3 regions of the Acerihabitans sp. genome follow, and region 1 is predicted to be linked to each of the others. Evidence: riboswitches for the same ligand, from Rfam matches in the RefSeq annotation. Region 1 holds a riboswitch; each other region holds the start of a gene.
What was found. Region 1 has a riboswitch for thiamine pyrophosphate ahead of thiM (hydroxyethylthiazole kinase). Riboswitches for the same ligand answer to the same signal wherever they lie in the genome.

Region 2: another riboswitch for thiamine pyrophosphate. It lies ahead of thiB (thiamine ABC transporter substrate binding subunit); the one in region 1 lies ahead of thiM (hydroxyethylthiazole kinase).
Region 3: another riboswitch for thiamine pyrophosphate. It lies ahead of thiC (phosphomethylpyrimidine synthase ThiC); the one in region 1 lies ahead of thiM (hydroxyethylthiazole kinase).

Annotation. Positions count from the first base shown of each region.
Region 1 is NZ_DASWOM010000004.1:67,690-73,653, forward strand. Features, by position in the region: gene trhP (prephenate-dependent tRNA uridine(34) hydroxylase TrhP) at 1-156, shown strand, start outside; gene yegS (lipid kinase YegS) at 409-1,308, shown strand; gene VGC33_RS00435 (hypothetical protein) at 1,449-2,363, shown strand; gene thiD (bifunctional hydroxymethylpyrimidine kinase/phosphomethylpyrimidine kinase) at 2,310-3,113, opposite strand; gene thiM (hydroxyethylthiazole kinase) at 3,110-3,904, opposite strand; TPP riboswitch at 3,944-4,044, opposite strand; gene VGC33_RS00450 (hypothetical protein) at 4,091-4,291, opposite strand; gene VGC33_RS00455 (helix-turn-helix transcriptional regulator) at 4,611-5,342, opposite strand; gene VGC33_RS00460 (GNAT family N-acetyltransferase) at 5,819-5,964, shown strand, end outside.
Region 2 is NZ_DASWOM010000098.1:1,509-7,472, forward strand. Features, by position in the region: gene sgrR (HTH-type transcriptional regulator SgrR) at 1-1,340, shown strand, start outside; TPP riboswitch at 1,382-1,499, shown strand; gene thiB (thiamine ABC transporter substrate binding subunit) at 1,543-2,523, shown strand; gene thiP (thiamine/thiamine pyrophosphate ABC transporter permease ThiP) at 2,499-4,109, shown strand; gene thiQ (thiamine ABC transporter ATP-binding protein ThiQ) at 4,093-4,803, shown strand.
Region 3 is NZ_DASWOM010000026.1:6,379-12,342, reverse strand. Features, by position in the region: gene VGC33_RS05270 (thiazole synthase) at 1-86, opposite strand, end outside; gene thiS (sulfur carrier protein ThiS) at 89-289, opposite strand; gene VGC33_RS05260 (HesA/MoeB/ThiF family protein) at 286-1,053, opposite strand; gene thiE (thiamine phosphate synthase) at 1,046-1,696, opposite strand; gene thiC (phosphomethylpyrimidine synthase ThiC) at 1,693-3,615, opposite strand; TPP riboswitch at 3,717-3,830, opposite strand; gene rsd (sigma D regulator) at 3,875-4,396, opposite strand; gene nudC (NAD(+) diphosphatase) at 4,489-5,292, shown strand; gene hemE (uroporphyrinogen decarboxylase) at 5,310-5,964, shown strand, end outside.

The DNA of each region.
Region 1 (5,964 bases):
GACGCCGACGTGGCGCCGGGCAATGGCCACCGGGTCTACCTGCCGATTCCGCAGGCTATCGACGTGCGCTTCGCCATCCTGCTGAGAAACCTGCCCGGCACCACCACGCGCAATCCGCATGGCCGCGTCGCGGCGTCTGACATGACCGCGGGTTAATAGTTCAGCAAAAATCAGCATTGCTCGTTCGAAAATTAGAATTGGGTCACAATACGACCCGGCAGCGCAGCGTATCATGCGCTTGCTGAATCAAAATGCAAAACAACGACCCAGCCTCACCAGGAACCACCTCTTTCGCCAGCTCATCCTCCCTTGAGCTGGCTTTTTATTTGGCGAAAACCTTTTAATGACGCATTATCATTTCTGCATGAAAATCATTTTTTTCTAGGGAAACCATTGAAGGAATCTGCCATGGCAACCACTCAGACGTCACTGCTTATCGTAAATGGCAAAAGCGCGGCTAACGAGGAGCTCAGACTGGCGGTGGAGCAGCAACGGGAAGCCGGTTATCCGCTGCACGTGCGCGTCACCTGGGAGCATGGGGATGCCCAGCGCTACGTGGAGGAGGCCGCCCGCCTGCGGGTGGACACGGTTATCGCCGGCGGCGGCGACGGCACCATCAACGAAATCGCCGGCGCCCTGGCGCTGCTGCCCGCGGAGCGCCGTCCCTGCCTGGGCATCCTGCCGCTGGGCACCGCCAACGATTTCGCCCTCAGCTGCGACATCCCGCAGGACCTGGATAAAGCGCTGATGCTGGCCATTAACGGCAGGCCGGTCGATATCGATATCGCCCAGGTTAACCACGATCGCTACTTTATCAACATGGCCACCGGCGGCTTCGGCACCCGCATTACCGCCGAAACGCCGGCAAAACTGAAGTCCGCCCTGGGCGGCGCCTCCTATTTTATCCATGGCCTGCTGCGCATGGATACCCTGAAGGCCGACAGCTGCGAAATCCGGGGGCCGGGCTTTAACTGGGCGGGCGAGGCACTGGTCATCGGTGTCGGCAACGGCCGCCAGGCCGGCGGCGGCCAGGCGCTGTGCCCGGACGCGTTGATAAACGACGGCCTGCTGCAACTGCGCGTATTTGCCTCGGAGGCACTGCTGCCTATCCTCCTCAACAGCCTGACCAGCGATGAGCAAAATCCCCACGTTGTTTCAGCGTCCCTGCCCTGGCTTGAGATAGAGTCGCCTCATGAAGTGACGTTCAACCTCGACGGAGAGCCGCTAAAAGGCAAAAAATTCCTGATAAGCCTGTTGCCAGGGGCGCTGGCATGCCGTTTACCGCCCCTTTGCCCGCTATTGGGCTGATAAACCCGCGCCTGACGCCAACGGTTGGGACAGGGATTTGATCTTCCGCACATTAATGAGAGTCCGGGACGCAGCGCACAAGAATTTGTATAACAACTTAGGGTAATCTATAGGCTATGTAGCTGGTTCAGGAAGTTATCATGCAAGCATTTTCACCCACCCTGCCCGCGCCGCAAACGCTTTACTACAGCGCCGGGGAAGCCCATCCCCTGGAGACGCTGACGGAAAAAAGCCTGTGCGGCATGGTCGAGGACATGAAAGTCACCCAGAGTGACAAAGAACATTATATTACCGGCTGGATGGGGCCTCACAGCGTGGTGGTCATCCACAACTACCGCGAAAAACGCGGCACCTCCAACGGTTTTGTCTTGACCAAAGAAAACCAGTATCGTCTTAGCGTGCAGTCGATTGAGTTCCGTATCCCCAAGATAATCCTGTGGCTGTCGCTGCGGCGCAATCCGCGCACCATGACGCTTATCACCTACAACACGCTGGGCGAAATGGTCAGCCCGCTGATGCAGTTTCGCAATATGACCGATAAACCGGTCAAACGTATGCTGGAACAGGACTGGCAGGCGCTGAATGATTATATCGGCATGGCCTGCTGGCAGCTGGAAAACGGTAATCCGCTGTGGAACCAGTTGCTGCAGACGCTAACGCCCGACCAGCTGTCAGGCATGATCAACGCGCCGGAGTTCAGCGGTAAGCGGCTGCAAAAAGACGGGGATTACGAAGGCTTCTGGGCGGGAAATGTCTTTATCGGCCGCTGCCTTGGCCCCTATCCGGCGCTGCAATTGTTATGGCGCGACGAAGACAACCAGATGCAGCCGGGATATATCTATACGGCGGTGCCGGAATACCGGGGCGGCATTCCCCTGCCGTCGCTGCGCATCCGGCCGCACCGCGGCGAGAACAGCTATCTGCTCAACCCCTTTGACGCGCAGCACCTGCATGACGCCCGCTCGTTATTCAACTTTGCCCAGGGTATTTTAACCGGCATGTCACCACCACTGGTGGAAATGATGGACCGGCCCGATGCCGTGCCCGACCTGTAGATCATCCGCATGCAGCAGCGCCTGCTGCAGCCAGTCTTTGGCGGCCGCCAGCGTCTGCGCCCAGTCGTCATGCAGCGGACGCAGGGCCGCCAGCGCGCTTGACAGCGTGCAGCCGGTGCCATGGGTGTGACGGGTATTGACCCTGGGGGCGTCAAAACGCCGTTCTTCCGCGGCGGTGATAAGCCAGTCGGGACTGGACCCGCCGTGCAAATGTCCGCCTTTCATCACCACCGCCTGGCAGCCATGGTCCAGCAGCGCCCGGCCCTGCGCGCGCATGTCCTCTTCATTGGCGGCCGCGCGGCAGCCCAGCAGCGCCGCCGCTTCCGGCAGATTGGGCGTGATGATGGACGCCAGCGGCAATAATACATCGCGCATTGCGCTCACCGCGTCCGGCGCCAGCAGGAAATCACCGCTTTTCGCCACCATCACGGTATCGAGAACCACGTAGGGAATCGGATATTGCCGCAGTTTTTCCGCTACCGCGCGCACGATGGCCGCGTCCCCGAGCATGCCGATTTTCGCGCTGTCGATACGCACGTCCCCCAGCACGGAATCCAGCTGCGCGGCGACGAAATCAGCGCTGATGGGATAGATGGACTGCACGCCCCGGGTATTTTGCGCCACCAGCGCGGTGATAACCGTCGTCCCGTAGGCGCCCAGCGCCGAGAAGGTTTTCAAATCGGCCTGGATGCCGGCGCCGCCGCTGGGGTCGGTGCCGGCGATACTGAGCAGGTTATGGCAACGCTTCATTGGAGATACTCCCCGCGCAGGGCATACAGCCGGTCGAGGAAACCCACCGCGAAGCTGCCCGGCCCCGCCGTTTCACGCGCGGTCAATCGCCCGGCCCGCGCCATGAACCTGCAGGCGGCGGCCGCATGCTGCAACCGATCGCCCGGCAGGGCGCAACATGCCGCCACGACTGCCGATAAGGCGCAACCGGTGCCGGTTACACGCGTCATCATGGCGTCTCCGTCGGTCACAGACCAGGCCCGATCGCCGTCGGTGATAAAATCCACCCGGCCGGTGACCGCCACCAGGGTGCCATAGTCCGCGGCCAGCCGCCGGGCGAAAGGCAAGGCGTGGCGGGAATCGTCGGCGCTATCCACGCCCCGTCCCAGGGCCGGCTGCCCGGCCAGCGCCAGGATTTCCGAGGCATTGGCGCGAATGGCGGCGGGTTTCAACGCCAATACGCCCATGGCGAATTCGGTGCGGAAGGCTAACGCGCCCACCGCCACCGGATCCAGCACCCACGGCGTGCCGGCATCATTGGCGGAAGCGATGGCGGCTAACATCGCCTCTGCCCGGGGTTCGGTCAGCGTGCCGATGTTTACCAGCAGGGCATCGGCCATGGCGCTGAACTGAAGCGCTTCCCGCGTTTCAATCACCATGGCCGGCGCGGCGCCGACGGCCAGCAGCGTGTTGGCGGTAAACGCCTGCACCACATCATTAGTCATACAATGGACCAAGGGTGCATGCTGGCGCAGCAGGGAAAGGGAATCCGCGGCGGCTAAGCCGGGCAATTCGGTGGGTTCGGCGATCATAATGCTCCCAGCCGGCGCTTTGGAAGACGGACCCGGCGGAACATGAGGCCGTGACTTCCCTACGCTGGCATTATCCAGATCAGGTCATACGGGTAAAATCTCAGTCCGGCGCACGGCGGCGGACACCCCGAGTCAAGTTGCTTGATTATCCGGTTACCGGAGTAAAAGATCAATGCGGGGTTTTGCTCAAGGAAGACTGGGGTCGATTAACATACGGCCATAGCACGAATCGCCATGGGGCCGCCGGCCGCCGGCGTTTGCCGGTGTCAACCACCACTGCGCTCCGCCCTCGCCCTGCTCCAGGCGGGCAAATCCCGCCTCGGCCAGCGCGCTGAGCCTGCCGCTAAGCCAGGCGTCGCCCTCTACCGGCAGGGAAAGGCGCCACACGGGTTCACCATCACACTCCACCCGCTTATTATTCGTGAAATCGATTAAATTTTTTTTATGGAGACGTTCAGAGGAATATGCTGATAATGAAATCAATGCTAATAAATAACAAAGCCAGGATTTAAACATACCCACCTTCAACACGGCAAAAAAAACCAATGATACCATCAAATTTTCCGCAGTGATGCGCTTAAACTAAACACTATATAAATGGTATTCAATATATCGGGAATGACTTTTTACATTAGCCGCTTGATTAATAATGCCTTGACCGTTAACGAAATTTCAATAGCCGCATGGCGCCATCATAAACGCAAGGTTAACCAAATAACTTCAGTTCGGTGGCCCGGCTAATGGCGTGTTTCGCATTAGTGACGCCAAGCTTATCAATAATATTTCTGATATGAAATTTTACCGTCCCCTCGCGTATTGCCAGGATGGTCGCCACCTCGCCATAGGTTTTACCGACACTGGCCCAAAATAACACTTCTTTTTCCCGTGGCGACAGTGTCTGGACCTGCGGCGTTTCAGTATATAAAGTCACAACGGAAATATTTTTATTTATAAAATTCAATACCTTATCGTGAGTAGTAATCAACAGCATCTGCAGCTTTTCCTTATTTTTCTCAATAAAATGATAGAATTCATCATTCCCCTGCCGGTTGCTTATGCTCAACGTCGCCAGATTGTTATCGCAATCATGCAGGGTAAAGGTGTAGCCGCTGTCCAGCCGGTAATATTTTGACAATCTGAAAAAGCTATGCTGTTGTATTATCGACGGGTTATCGGGCCATAAAAAGGGGGTAAATCGCCGGCAGGCAATAAGCATGACCGGATCGATTTTTTGATAACCATAACTGCAGTATTGATTCAGCCAACCGGTGGGGTAGTCGGATATAATAGATGCCGGCAAGTTATCAGCTTTATTCATCATAAAGTAGGCGAAACAGAACGCGTTGGCATTCTTGAATATTTGCTGAAGGTAGACTTTGATTTCTCTTTTCATCGTCTGGATAAAAAAATCTTGATTATTCTCTAAGAATTTTTCCATAAAATATGCCTGCCATATTAACTAACACTCATCATTTATTATCCATTAGAGGTAATAAATAAATGCTTCTATGTGTAATAACGGTGGGATTTTGGATAATATAAGAGGCACGCTATGGATGCAACCTCTAACAGCTTTATCAATCATTCCGGCGCTAATGACTGCCGGCCTGGGCTGGCGCCGACGTCCAGCGGGGTTTTAAGACGGTATATCCCCAGCGGTATTCTGCGTTTTTCTTCATCTGGTTTAACGTTCAGCTAGTTGCGGCCCGTTGATAGCCGCCGGCAATTCCGCCATCGCGAGCCAGGCCGGCGATCCGCCGCCGCAACCGTAGCAAATCTTTCGCTATTGGTATAATAAGCATAAAATTATTTGTTCCAAAAATAGTGTGTACCCTAAATACATCAAGTTGCAGTATGGCGGGTATGGACTGGATACCGAGTAATTTGATAAACAATTGGTCATTAAGGTTGAAGATGAAAAAAGAGGATGTGGTTGTCAGGGATTACCGCGAAGCCGATCGCCCTTTTTTGCGTACCCTGTATCTGTCGGCCCGCAAGGTGGGCTGGACCTGGCTTGATAACCGGCATTGGCGGCTGGAGGATTTTGACGGCGCCACGTT
Region 2 (5,964 bases), on a different contig from region 1:
TGGGACGCAGCTTCCGCCGGGGCAAGCACATTTTACGGGTACTTTATTATCGCCCGTTGCTAAACCTGCTGCCCGGCAGTCCGCTGCGGCGTTCGGACAACCATATCGTCCGGCAGATTTTCAGCGGCTTAACCAAAATAAATGAGGAAAATGGGGAACTGGAAGCAGACCTTGCCCACCACTGGCAGCAAATTTCACCGTTGCAATGGCGTTTTTACCTGCGTCCGGGGATCCATTTCCATCATGGCCGCGAGCTGACCCCGGACGATGTGTGCCTCACTTTGCTGCGCCTGCGGAAAAATCCACTGTTTAACCATATAAAAAATGTCTCCAGCGCCATAGCCAATACCATTGATATCATGTTAACCGCCGCGGACAACTGGCTGCCCTGGCTGCTGGGCAGCGTGCCGGCGATGATTTTGCCGCAAGAATGGCAGACGATGCCGGACTTTGCCCGCCGCCCTGTCGGCACCGGGCCTTACGAGGTTATCGATAACCGGGACAGCCTATTGAAGATCCGCGCCTTCGATGATTATTTCGGCTATCGGGCGCTGATCGATGAAGTGAACATCTGGGTACTGCCGGAGCTGACCGCCGAGCTGAGTTACTCCGGCGTCCAGCTCCAGGCGGACAACAGCGGCCATGATGAATTGGAGACCCGGCTGGAGGAAGGCTGCTATTTCCTGCTCTACGATGACCGATCGCCGCTGATGCAAAACGACGATATCCGCCGTTGGCTGAGTGAAAATATCGATCCCATCTCCATGCTGACCGAAGCGGGGCCGGCCTATCAGCACTACTGGTCGCCGGCATACGGCATCCTGCCGCGCTGGCACCATAGCCGGGTCGCCGCCCCCAGTCCCAAACCCGCGGGGTTGCACAGCCTCACCCTGACGCGGTACCGCGCCCATCCGGAATTCGACGATCTTTGCCGCGCGCTGGCTGAGGTGCTGGCCCGCCAGGAGATTGCGCTGGTGGTCAATACCGTGGATTACGCCGACTGGCATAACGGTGAGGCCGCAAGCGACATATGGCTGGGCAGCGCCAATTTTTATCTGCCGCTGGACTATTCCCTGTTCGCCAGTTTTTACGAAATGCCGCTCATGCATCAATGCCTGCCGGCCGGCCTTGACCTCGCGCTGGAGGAATGGCGCGGCAGCGGTTTATCCATGGCGGAATGGTGCCGATCGCTGGTCACCGGCCACCGTCTGCATCCGCTGTTCCATCATTGGCTGATTTTGCAGGGACAGCGCAGCATGCGTGGTATCCGGATGAACACGCTGGGATGGTTTGATTTTAAATCCGCCTGGTTCGCGCCGCCGGATCCCCGGGCGATGTAAGCGGCGCTGTTAAGCCGGGGATAAAAGCTTTACACTTGAACCTGTTCTCAACGGGGTGCGAACCTCCCGGCGGAGTATTAGCCTGGACGCGAGCTGAGAGTATACCCGTCGAACCTGATCCGGCTAATACCGGCGAAGGGATTTGAGAGTGCGCTTTGCTGCCTCAAACGCCTTTGCCGCCTTTTTTTTCCAGGAGCGCGAAGTGTTGAAAAAATGGTTACCCTGCCTGCTGTTGTTAGCCGCCGCCCCGGCGCTGGCAAAACCCGTCCTGACGGTTTACACCTATGATTCCTTTGCCTCGGAATGGGGACCGGGACCGGCTATCAAAACCGCCTTCGAAAAACAATGCGACTGCGAGCTGAAGTTCGTGGTGCAGGAAGACGGCGTCGCCCTGCTCAACCGACTGCGCGTTGAAGGCAAGAACAGCGACGCGGATGTGGCGCTGGGTCTGGATAACAACCTGCTTAAAGCCGCGCAGGATACCCATCTCTTCGCGGCGCACAACGTCGATACCTCGCGCCTCACCCTGCCGGACGGCTGGCGAGACGCCACCTTCCTGCCTTTTGATTACGGGTATTTCGCTTTTGTCTATAACAAGAACACGTTAAAAAACCCGCCCAAAAGCCTGCATGAACTGGTTGACGGCCCGCAGGCGCTGAAAATCATTTACGAAGACCCGCGCACCAGCACTCCGGGCCTGGGCTTATTGCTTTGGGTACAACAGGTCTATGGCGATCAGGCGCCCCAGGCCTGGCGGCGGCTGGCGAAAAAAACCGTTACCGTCACCAAGGGCTGGAGCGAAGCCTATGGCTTATTCCTGAAAGGGGAAGCGGATATGGTGCTCAGCTATACCACGTCGCCGGCCTATCATATCAATGAGGAAAAGAAAGATAACTATGCCGCCGCCGCCTTCAGCGAAGGCCATTATCTTCAGGTCGAGGTGGCGGCACAGTTGGCCGCCAGCAAGAATCCGCAGTTGGCGCAGCAGTTTATGCGCTTTATTGTTTCCCCGGCCTTCCAGGAGACGATCCCGAAGGGTAACTGGATGTATCCGGTTATCAAAACCGCGCTGCCGGCCGGCTTTGACGTGTTGCCGGCCAAGACGCTGAATTTCAGCGCGGAGGACGTCGCGGCCAAACGAAGCGAATGGACCCAGAACTGGTTACGCTCCGTCAGCCAATAATGCCGCGCTGGTTATGGCCTGGGCTGCTGGCGGCGCTGCTGTTGACGGCCGTTGCCCTGGCGGCGGTCGGCGCCCTGTGGCTCAACGCGCCTGCGCCACAATGGCGCGCCATGCTGACGGACAGCTACCTCTGGCATGTGCTGCGCTTTACCTTTTGGCAGGCGCTGCTGTCGGCGCTGCTTTCGGTGCTGCCCGCCATTTTCCTGGCGCGGGCGCTTTACCGCCGTCGGTTCCCTGGGCGCCTGCTGCTGCTGCGCTTTTGCGCCATGACGTTGGTGCTGCCGGTACTGGTGGCGGTATTCGGCATCCTGAGCGTGTATGGCCGCCAGGGCTGGCTGGCGCAGCTCTGTCTTTGGCTGCATATCCCTTACGGCTTTTCACCCTACGGTCTGCGCGGGATCCTGCTGGCCCACGTTTTTTTCAACCTGCCGCTGGCCACCCGCCTGTTGTTGCAGGCGTTGGAGGCCATCCCGGTGGAACAGCGCCAGTTGGCCGCGCAGCTGGACATGTCCGGCTGGAATTTTTTCCGCATTCTGGAGTGGCCTTATCTGCGCCGTCAGCTGCTGCCCGCGGCGGCGTTGATATTTATGCTTTGCTTCGCCAGTTTCGCCACGGTGCTGGCGCTTGGCGGCGGGCCGCGGGCGACCACCATCGAACTGGCGATTTATCAGGCCTTAAGCTACGACTACGATCCTGGCCGCGCCGCGCTGCTGGCCCTGGTGCAGATGGTCTGTTGCCTGGGACTGGTGTTGTCAAGCCAGCGGCTGACCCGCGCGTTTCCCGTGGGGGCGACGCATTTTTCATCCTGGCGCAACCCAGGCGACAACCTGGCGCGCCGGCTGACCGACGCGCTGTTTATTGTCCTGGCGCTGGCGCTGCTGGCGCCGCCCCTGCTGGCGGTGGTGACCGGCGGCATTACCATCGGCATGGAGCGGGTGTTGTCGCAGGCGGCGTTATGGTCGGCGCTGCTGACCTCGCTGCGTATTGCCCTGGGCGCGGGACTGCTTTGCGTGACGCTGACCCTGATGCTGCTTTGGAGCAGCCGCGAGCTGCGGCTGCGCCAGCGTCCCTGGGCGGCCCAAGGGCTAGAGCTTAGCGGCATGCTGATCCTGGCGATGCCGGGCATAGTGCTTGCCACCGGTTTTTTCCTGATTGCCACCCATACCCTGGGACTGCCCCGTTCCCCTTATGCGTTGGTGATACTGACCAATGCGCTGATGGCCATCCCCTACGCCCTGAAAATCCTGGAAACGCCGATGCTGGATCTGGCGCAAAGATACAATCGTTTATGCTTGTCCCTGGATATGCGCGGCATCACGCGGCTACATTGGGTGGAATGGCGCGCATTGCGCCAGCCGATAGGCCGCGCCATGGCTTTCGCGTCCATCCTGTCGCTGGGCGATTTTGGCGTGGTGGCCCTGTTCGGCAATGAACATTTCCGTACCCTGCCGCTGTATCTTTATCAACAGATCGGCGCTTACCACAGTCAGGACGGGGCCGTCACCGCGCTGTTCCTGCTGGCGCTGTGCTTTTTACTGTTTACGCTAATTGAAAAACTCTCGGGGCTGCATGATAGAACTGGATAAAGCGACCTATCTTTACCAACATTTGCCGATGCGCTTTGACCTGCGGCTGGCGGCCGGCGAAAAGGTCGCCGTCCTGGGCCCGAGCGGCGCCGGCAAAAGCACCCTGCTCAACCTGATTGCCGGATTTCTGCCCTTGCACAGCGGCGTCCTCAGGCTAAACGGCCAGGATCACAGCGCCACCCCGCCCGCCCGCAGACCCGTTTCGATGCTGTTCCAGGAGCATAACCTGTTCGCCCATCTGACGGTGGCGGAAAATATCGGGCTGGGACTGCATCCGGGATTGGCGTTAACCCCGGCGCACAGGCAAGCGTTAAACGAGGTGGCGCAACAGGTAGGGCTTGAGACGCTATTGGACCGTCTGCCGGGACAGTTGTCCGGCGGACAGCGACAGCGCGCGGCGCTGGCGCGCTGCCTGGTGCGCGACCGCCCCATTCTGCTGCTGGACGAGCCGTTTTCCGCACTCGATCCCGCCCTGCGCGTGGATATGCTGCAACGGGTGGAAGCGGTATGCAACAGACGCGGCCTGACCCTGCTGATGGTATCGCACAACCTGGATGACGCCGTGCGCATCGCGCCGCGCACCCTGCTGATTGTCGATGGCAGGATTTATTATGACGGTCTTACCTCGCGCCTCGCCACCGGGGAAGCGGCCGAAGCCGCCATTCTGGGTATTTCGCCACGCGCGCCGGGCTAATGCCGCGCTTTATCTCGCGGCGTAATAAAGGCGGAACGCCACGGCTGCATATTGTAGGAATGCCAGCGCGCCGGCGTTGAAATAGCCTTGTGGTGGATAGCTAAAAATAGCATTCTTGAGCCGATTCACATTTTGATAATAAAATTATCATTAGTATATGGTAAAAATAGGTGCCGTTTGAGAAATGCCGACATGCAAAAAAGTGTCGTGACTGGTTTTATCATGGCCGGCAATGTTGGGCATGTTCAGTCTTATTATTGCAATACAAAGCACCCTTCACACCCGCAATGAACCACATTGCGCCAATGCTCGGGGAAATTATCATCGTACAATAAATAAGAAATGGCATACAGATGTTATCCACATTCGGGTTCCGCATGCCAACACCTGAATGTTAATTGCGGTATTTTTTACGGCCAGCGTCCCAACCTGCTTATAAGGGGCTGGGCCGCCGGCCGTTCGCATCCTGAAATCATCATTGAGCCCCGTTTTACGTCATCAATTATATCCACATCAAAGCGCCTGCCCATAACATTATGAATTTAATCTTAAACGATTACTTTCCGCCGCACAATCCAAGGATTACCATCGTTGCGCGTCTCCACTGCCTGCCTGGATCCAGCCGTTTGTCCGGGTTGTCCGCGAACTTTCCCGGCAAACATAAGCATTTTTTATCATCCGAAGGTTTTTTTTCTTTGAATTTAAAGAAAAATAGGATATTACGCATAAATAGCAATTTAAAGATAAGATAATCTAACATTAAGATAAATATTGACTTACTTCACACTATTGCCAGAGAATACTGTTTGATTTATCTCAATTAGAGTTTATATTAAATAAAATATTATATAAATTACTTATTCGACTTCCGCTTCTCGTATTGTATATAACCTACAATCGGCATAAATATTTTAAAAAGCCCATTTACAACAGCAGCATTCAACATTATGCGACAAAGGGGCAAAGTACCCCGCGCAAAAAAGGATGATAGATAATAGTGATTCCACTCATCTTTTTCCATTAGAAATTCTTGCTAACCATTAATTTATTCATCAGGAGATAATGCATCATCGATGGGAAACCCTTATGCACATTTTAATCTAGTTCAGGATAAACAACAAAATGACGGTCTGAATCGTCGCCCGTCAAAGGCTTTTTTAT
Region 3 (5,964 bases), on a different contig from region 1:
GCTTGCCGCATTAATTCAGCACTGGCGAATTTACCGGTGCCGGTAAACAGCCGGGACGTAAAAGTGGTATCGGCAATGGTCAACATGGTCAGCCTCCGGCTATGGCCTGGAATAGTAGAATATCGTCGCCCTCGTTGACCGGCTGTTCAGCCCACCGGCTACGGGGAATAATGGTTTGATTAACCGCCAGCGCGCTGCCCTCGGGCGCATGGCCGAGCTGCTCAAGCATTTCCAGCAGCGAGGGCGTGCCTGGAAGCGCGACGGGCGCGTCGTTAAGGGTAATATTCATAACGCCCCTTCCCGCTGAACCGCCGTGGCGCAAACCGGGCAGCCGGCCGAGCGGCAAAGGCGCAGGGTGCGCCAGTTCATCGACTTGCCGTCGAACAGCCGCAGTTGGCCGTCCAGCGTGGACGGCATGTCGCAAAGGATTTTAATCGTCTCCAGGGCCTGCATGGCGCCCATGATGCCGACCAGCGGCCCGAGCACGCCCGCGGTGCGGCAATTACGCCGCGGCTCGACGGCGTCGGGGAACAGACAGGCATAGCAGCCGTGCCGGAAGGGCGGGCGCAGCACCAGCAACTGGCCGCTGAATCCCACCGCGCTGGCGCTGACCAGGGTTTTTTGCCGGCGGACGCAGGCGGCATTGATGTCGTGGCGCGTGCGCATGTTATCACTGCAGTCCAGCACCACATCGGCCCGCGCCACCGCCTCTTCAAGGTCGGTTCCCGCCAGACGCCGGGTCAGCGCGACATAATGGCCGAGTGGATTAAGCGCCTGCAACTGCCGTTGCGCCGCCAGCGCCTTGGGTTGGGCGAGATCCCCGCTGCGGTACAGGATCTGGCGCTGGAGGTTGGTCACGTCCAGGTTATCGTCGTCGGCCAGCAACAGCGTGCCGACGCCCGCGGCGGCAAGATAGAGCGCCGCGGGCGAACCCAGGCCGCCGAGACCGGCGAGCAATACGGTGGCTGAGGTTAACCGCTCCTGGCCCTCAGGCCCGATCTCCTCCAGCAGCAGCTGGCGGCTGTAACGTAAAAAGGCCTGGTCGTTAAGCATCGCGCACCTCCCGACCTTCGATTTTGCGCAATAACGTGGCGGTCGCCCGCCGCCAGTCGGCGGCCTTGGTGATGGCGCTGACCACCGCGATGCCGCCGACGCCGCAGCGCAGTACGTCGTCCACCCGGTCGATACCGATGCCGCCGATGGCCACGGTGGAGACACCGGGCAGGGTGGCCGTCAGACGCGCTAAATCCGCCAGTCCCTGTGGTTGGGACGGCATGATTTTGGTCTGGGTCGGGAAGATATGGCCGAGCGCGATATAGGATGGCTGTAGCGCCTTGGCCCGCGCCAGCTCGCCATCGTCATGGGTGGAAAGGCCGAGTCGCAATCCGGCGCGCTGGATGGCGGCCAGATCCGCCGTATCCATATCCTCCTGTCCCAGATGCACGCCATAGGCGCCGTGCTTAACCGCCAGTCGCCAATAATCGTTGATAAAAATCCGGGCGCGATATTGCCGGCCCAGCAGTATGGCGGCTTCTATATCCGGCTCGACCAGGTCGTCCGGCTGGTCCTTGATGCGCAACTGCAGCGTGGTGACGCCGGCATCCAGTAGCCGCACTATCCATGCCAGCGAATCCACCACCGGATAGAGCCCGAGCCTGGGTTCGGTGGCGGCAAAGGGTGCGTCGGGCGCGATCATTTCGCCACCTCCGTGTCTTCGGGCGCAAGATAGATTTCCCCGCCGCGGGCGCGGAACGCCGACGACATTTCCGCCATACCGCTGTCCCGCACCTCAATCTCCTGGGCGGCGGCGTAATCCCTCACTTCCTGGGAGATTTTCATCGAGCAGAATTTCGGGCCGCACATGGAGCAAAAATGGGCCACCTTGCCGGATTCCTGCGGCAGGGTTTCATCGTGGTAGGCGCGGGCGGTGGCCGGATCCAGGGCCAGGTTGAACTGATCTTCCCAGCGGAATTCAAAACGGGCCTTGGACATGGCGTTATCGCGTATTTGCGCACCGGGATGGCCCTTGGCCAGGTCGGCGGCGTGAGCGGCGATTTTATAGGTGATAAGCCCTTGTTTAACGTCTTCTTTATTCGGCAGGCCCAAATGTTCTTTCGGCGTGACGTAACACAGCATCGCACAACCGAACCAGCCGATAAGCGCGGCGCCGATACCGGAGGTGAAATGGTCATAGCCCGGCGCGATATCGGTGGTCAGCGGCCCCAGGGTATAAAACGGCGCTTCGTGGCAATGCTCCAACTGTTCGGTCATATTGCGCCGGATCATCTGCATGGGGACATGACCGGGACCTTCGATCATCACCTGAACATCGTACTCCCAGGCAATTTTGGTCAATTCGCCCAGGGTATGGAGTTCGGCAAACTGCGCTTCGTCGTTGGCGTCCTGGATTGAGCCCGGGCGCAAGCCGTCGCCCAGGGATAGCGAAACGTCGTAGTCGGCGCAGATCCGGCAAATGTCGCGAAAATGCTCGAACAGGAAGCTTTCCCGGTGATGTGACAGACACCACTTGGCCATAATGGATCCGCCGCGCGAGACGATGCCGGTCAGCCGTTTGGCGGTCATCGGCACGTAGCGCAGCAGCACGCCGGCATGGATGGTGAAATAGTCCACGCCTTGTTCCGCCTGTTCAAGCAATGTGTCGCGAAAACATTCCCAGGTCAGGTTTTCCGCCACGCCGTTGACTTTTTCCAGCGCCTGGTAGATGGGCACCGTGCCGATGGGCACCGGGCTGTTGCGCAGGATCCACTCGCGGGTTTCATGGATATAACGGCCGGTGGATAAATCCATCACCGTATCCGCCCCCCATCGGGTGGCCCAAACCAGTTTTTCGACCTCTTCCTCAATGGACGAAGTCACCGCCGAGTTGCCGATATTGGCGTTGACCTTTACCAGGAAGTTACGGCCGATAACCATCGGCTCCGACTCCGGATGGTTGATATTGGCGGGGATAATGGCGCGGCCTTCGGCCACTTCCCGGCGCACGAACTCCGGGGTGATATCCGGCGGTAAATGCGCGCCGAAGCTCTGGCCGGTATGCTGTTGCAGCAAAACGTCGCCACGGATGCGCTCGCGGCCCATATTTTCCCGCAGGGCGATGAATTCCATTTCCGGCGTAATGACGCCGGCGCGGGCATAATGGAGTTGAGTAACGCAGTGGCCGGATTTGGCGCGCCGCGGCGTATGGCTGGGGGCGAAACGGATCTGGTCCAGGCCTTCGTCGGCCCGGCGTTCGCCGGTAAAACGCGAACTCAGGGCGTTTAGCGCCTCGCTGTCCCCGCGCTGTTCGATCCAGTCCGAACGCAGTCGGTTAAGGCCGGCGCGCACGTCGATGTCAATCGCCGGGTCGCCATAGGGGCCGGCGGTATCGTAGACCGGCACCGGTTCGTTTTCTTCCTGGCGCGGTGTTTTGCCGCTGCCGCCGATAAGCGTGGGGCTAAGGGTGATTTCCCGCATCGGTACCCGGATGTCGGGGCTGGCGCCCTGAAGATAAATACGCCGGGAGTTGGGAAAGGCTTCGCCCTTCAGGCGATGGATAAATTCCTGCGCCTGGGCGCGCTGTTCGCGGCGGGAAAGAGTGGTTTTGGACAACGACATAGCAATTCCTCACAATAAACGGGAAAATTGCTTGTCAGGAGCGCTACGGGAGGAATAAAGCCGGGCTTGGAATCTGGCATGAACCTCCTGCCAGATCAAAGCATTGGATTACTCTTGTTCCCTTCGCGGGTATTAACCCGATCAGGTTCCGCGGATCCCGAATTAACGGTCTCAGCCTGGCGTAATGTACGCGCTAGGCACTCCGACAAGATATATCGGCCCGGGAAGGGCCGGTTACAACCTACTGCTTACAGCATGATTACGCCAGACGCGACACGTCCGGGTTATTAGCGGCCGGCAACGAGGCCAGGTAGTCCGCCTTATATTCCAGCGCCTGCTGGATCAGTTTGTCTTCCAGGGCGAAGCGGGTGGCCAGGGCTTCGCCCACGTCGGAAAGGGCCTGCTGGAACTCCATGCAGTTATCATGATCGATGGCCGTTTCCAACTGGCTGTCATGGAATGCCATAATTTGTTTGGTATTCGCCTGCAGCGCCGGATACAGCTGGGTGCTGATGATTCTTTTGCTGCTGCTGGTATCGTCCGCATCCTGGACGATGCGATCGTAGATATTGAAATGGCCGGCGGAAAGATAATCCACCAGTTTATGGCAAAAGTCATCCAGCGCGTTTTCATCCAGGAGAGTATGCTTTTCTTTATTGGGCTTTAGTCCGATGAGATGGTAGTACGCAATGAGCAATTCCCTGCGCGCCAGTATCCACTGGTCGATAAGTTCATTGCTGCCGCCAACGCGTTGAGCCAGAATGTCCAGCTGGTTTAGCATGATTGACTCCGATGTAATAAAGTAACACTGCGTTACTCATCAATTAAAGCTAAATTCTAGCTTGCCAGTGAATAAGAGGTAGTGCAACTAAAATGGAACAAGAACTCAACGGTAGCGAAAATGGCTGGTGGATTGTCAGCCAGGATAGCAAATTGTGGTTACCCAAGGGGGAACTGCCATTTGGTACCGCATCGGCCTGGTCACTACAGGGATTTACCGCGACGCTTATCGGTGAATGGGACGGTTCGCCCGCCTGGCTGGTACGCCACGCCATGCCGCGCGATATGGGGTCGGTACGCCAGATAATCGACAGCGACGCCGGCCTGTTCCAACTGGCGGGCCGGGGGGTGCAACTGGCTGAGTTTTATCGTTCCCATCGCTACTGCGGCTACTGCGGCCATGAGATGCGCGTCAGCAACCGGGAGTGGGCATGTCTGTGCGATAGCTGCCATGAACGCTATTATCCGCAAATCGCGCCCTGTATTATCGTGGCGATACGCCGCGGCGACGATATCCTGCTGGCTCAGCATACCCGCCATCGCGGCGGCATCTACACGGTGTTGGCCGGTTTCGCCGAAGTGGGGGAAACCCTGGAGCAGACCGTGGCCCGCGAGGTGATGGAAGAGACGCGGATTAAGGTGAAAAACGTACGTTATGTCACCTCGCAGCCCTGGCCTTTCCCGCATTCGCTGATGATGGCGTTTATGGCGGAATACGCCGGCGGCGATATCACCCCCGATCGCAATGAAATCCTCGATGCGGGTTGGTACCGTTATGACGCGCTGCCCCTGTTGCCGCCCCCCGGCACCGTGGCCAGGCGTTTAATCGAGGATACGGTCGCCCTGTGCCGCGCCGATCGGGAAAATGACGGCCCGCATGCTACACTCCTTTCATAACTGCAAGGGAACCCTGTATGTATGAATTGAAAAATGATCGCTATCTGCGCGCCCTGCTGCGCCAGCCGGTCGACGTCACCCCGGTGTGGATGATGCGCCAGGCCGGGCGTTATCTGCCGGAATATAAAGCCACCCGCGCCCAGGCCGGTGATTTTATGTCCCTGTGCAGAAATGCCGAACTGGCCTGTGAAGTGACCTTGCAGCCGCTGCGCCGTTTTCCGCTTGATGCCGCGATCCTGTTTTCAGACATCCTGACGGTTCCCGACGCCATGGGGTTGCAACTGTATTTTGAACAGGGGGAGGGACCCTGCTTTGCCCGCCCCATTACCTGTAAAGCCGATGTGGACCGGTTGCCGATTCCCGACCCTGAAGTGGAACTGGGGTATGTGATGGATGCGGTGCGCACCATTCGCCGCAACCTGCGTGGGGACGTGCCGCTGATTGGCTTCTCCGGCAGTCCCTGGACCCTGGCCACCTATATGGTTGAAGGCAGCACCAGCAAAGTCTTCACTAAAATCAAACAGATGATGTACGCCGAGCCGCAAACGCTGCACCTGCTGCTCGATAAGCTGGCGGCAAGCGTTACGCTGTACCTGAACGGCCAGATACGCGCCGGCGCGCAGTCGGTGATGATTTTCGATACTTGGGGCGGCGTGCTGACCGGCAGTGGTT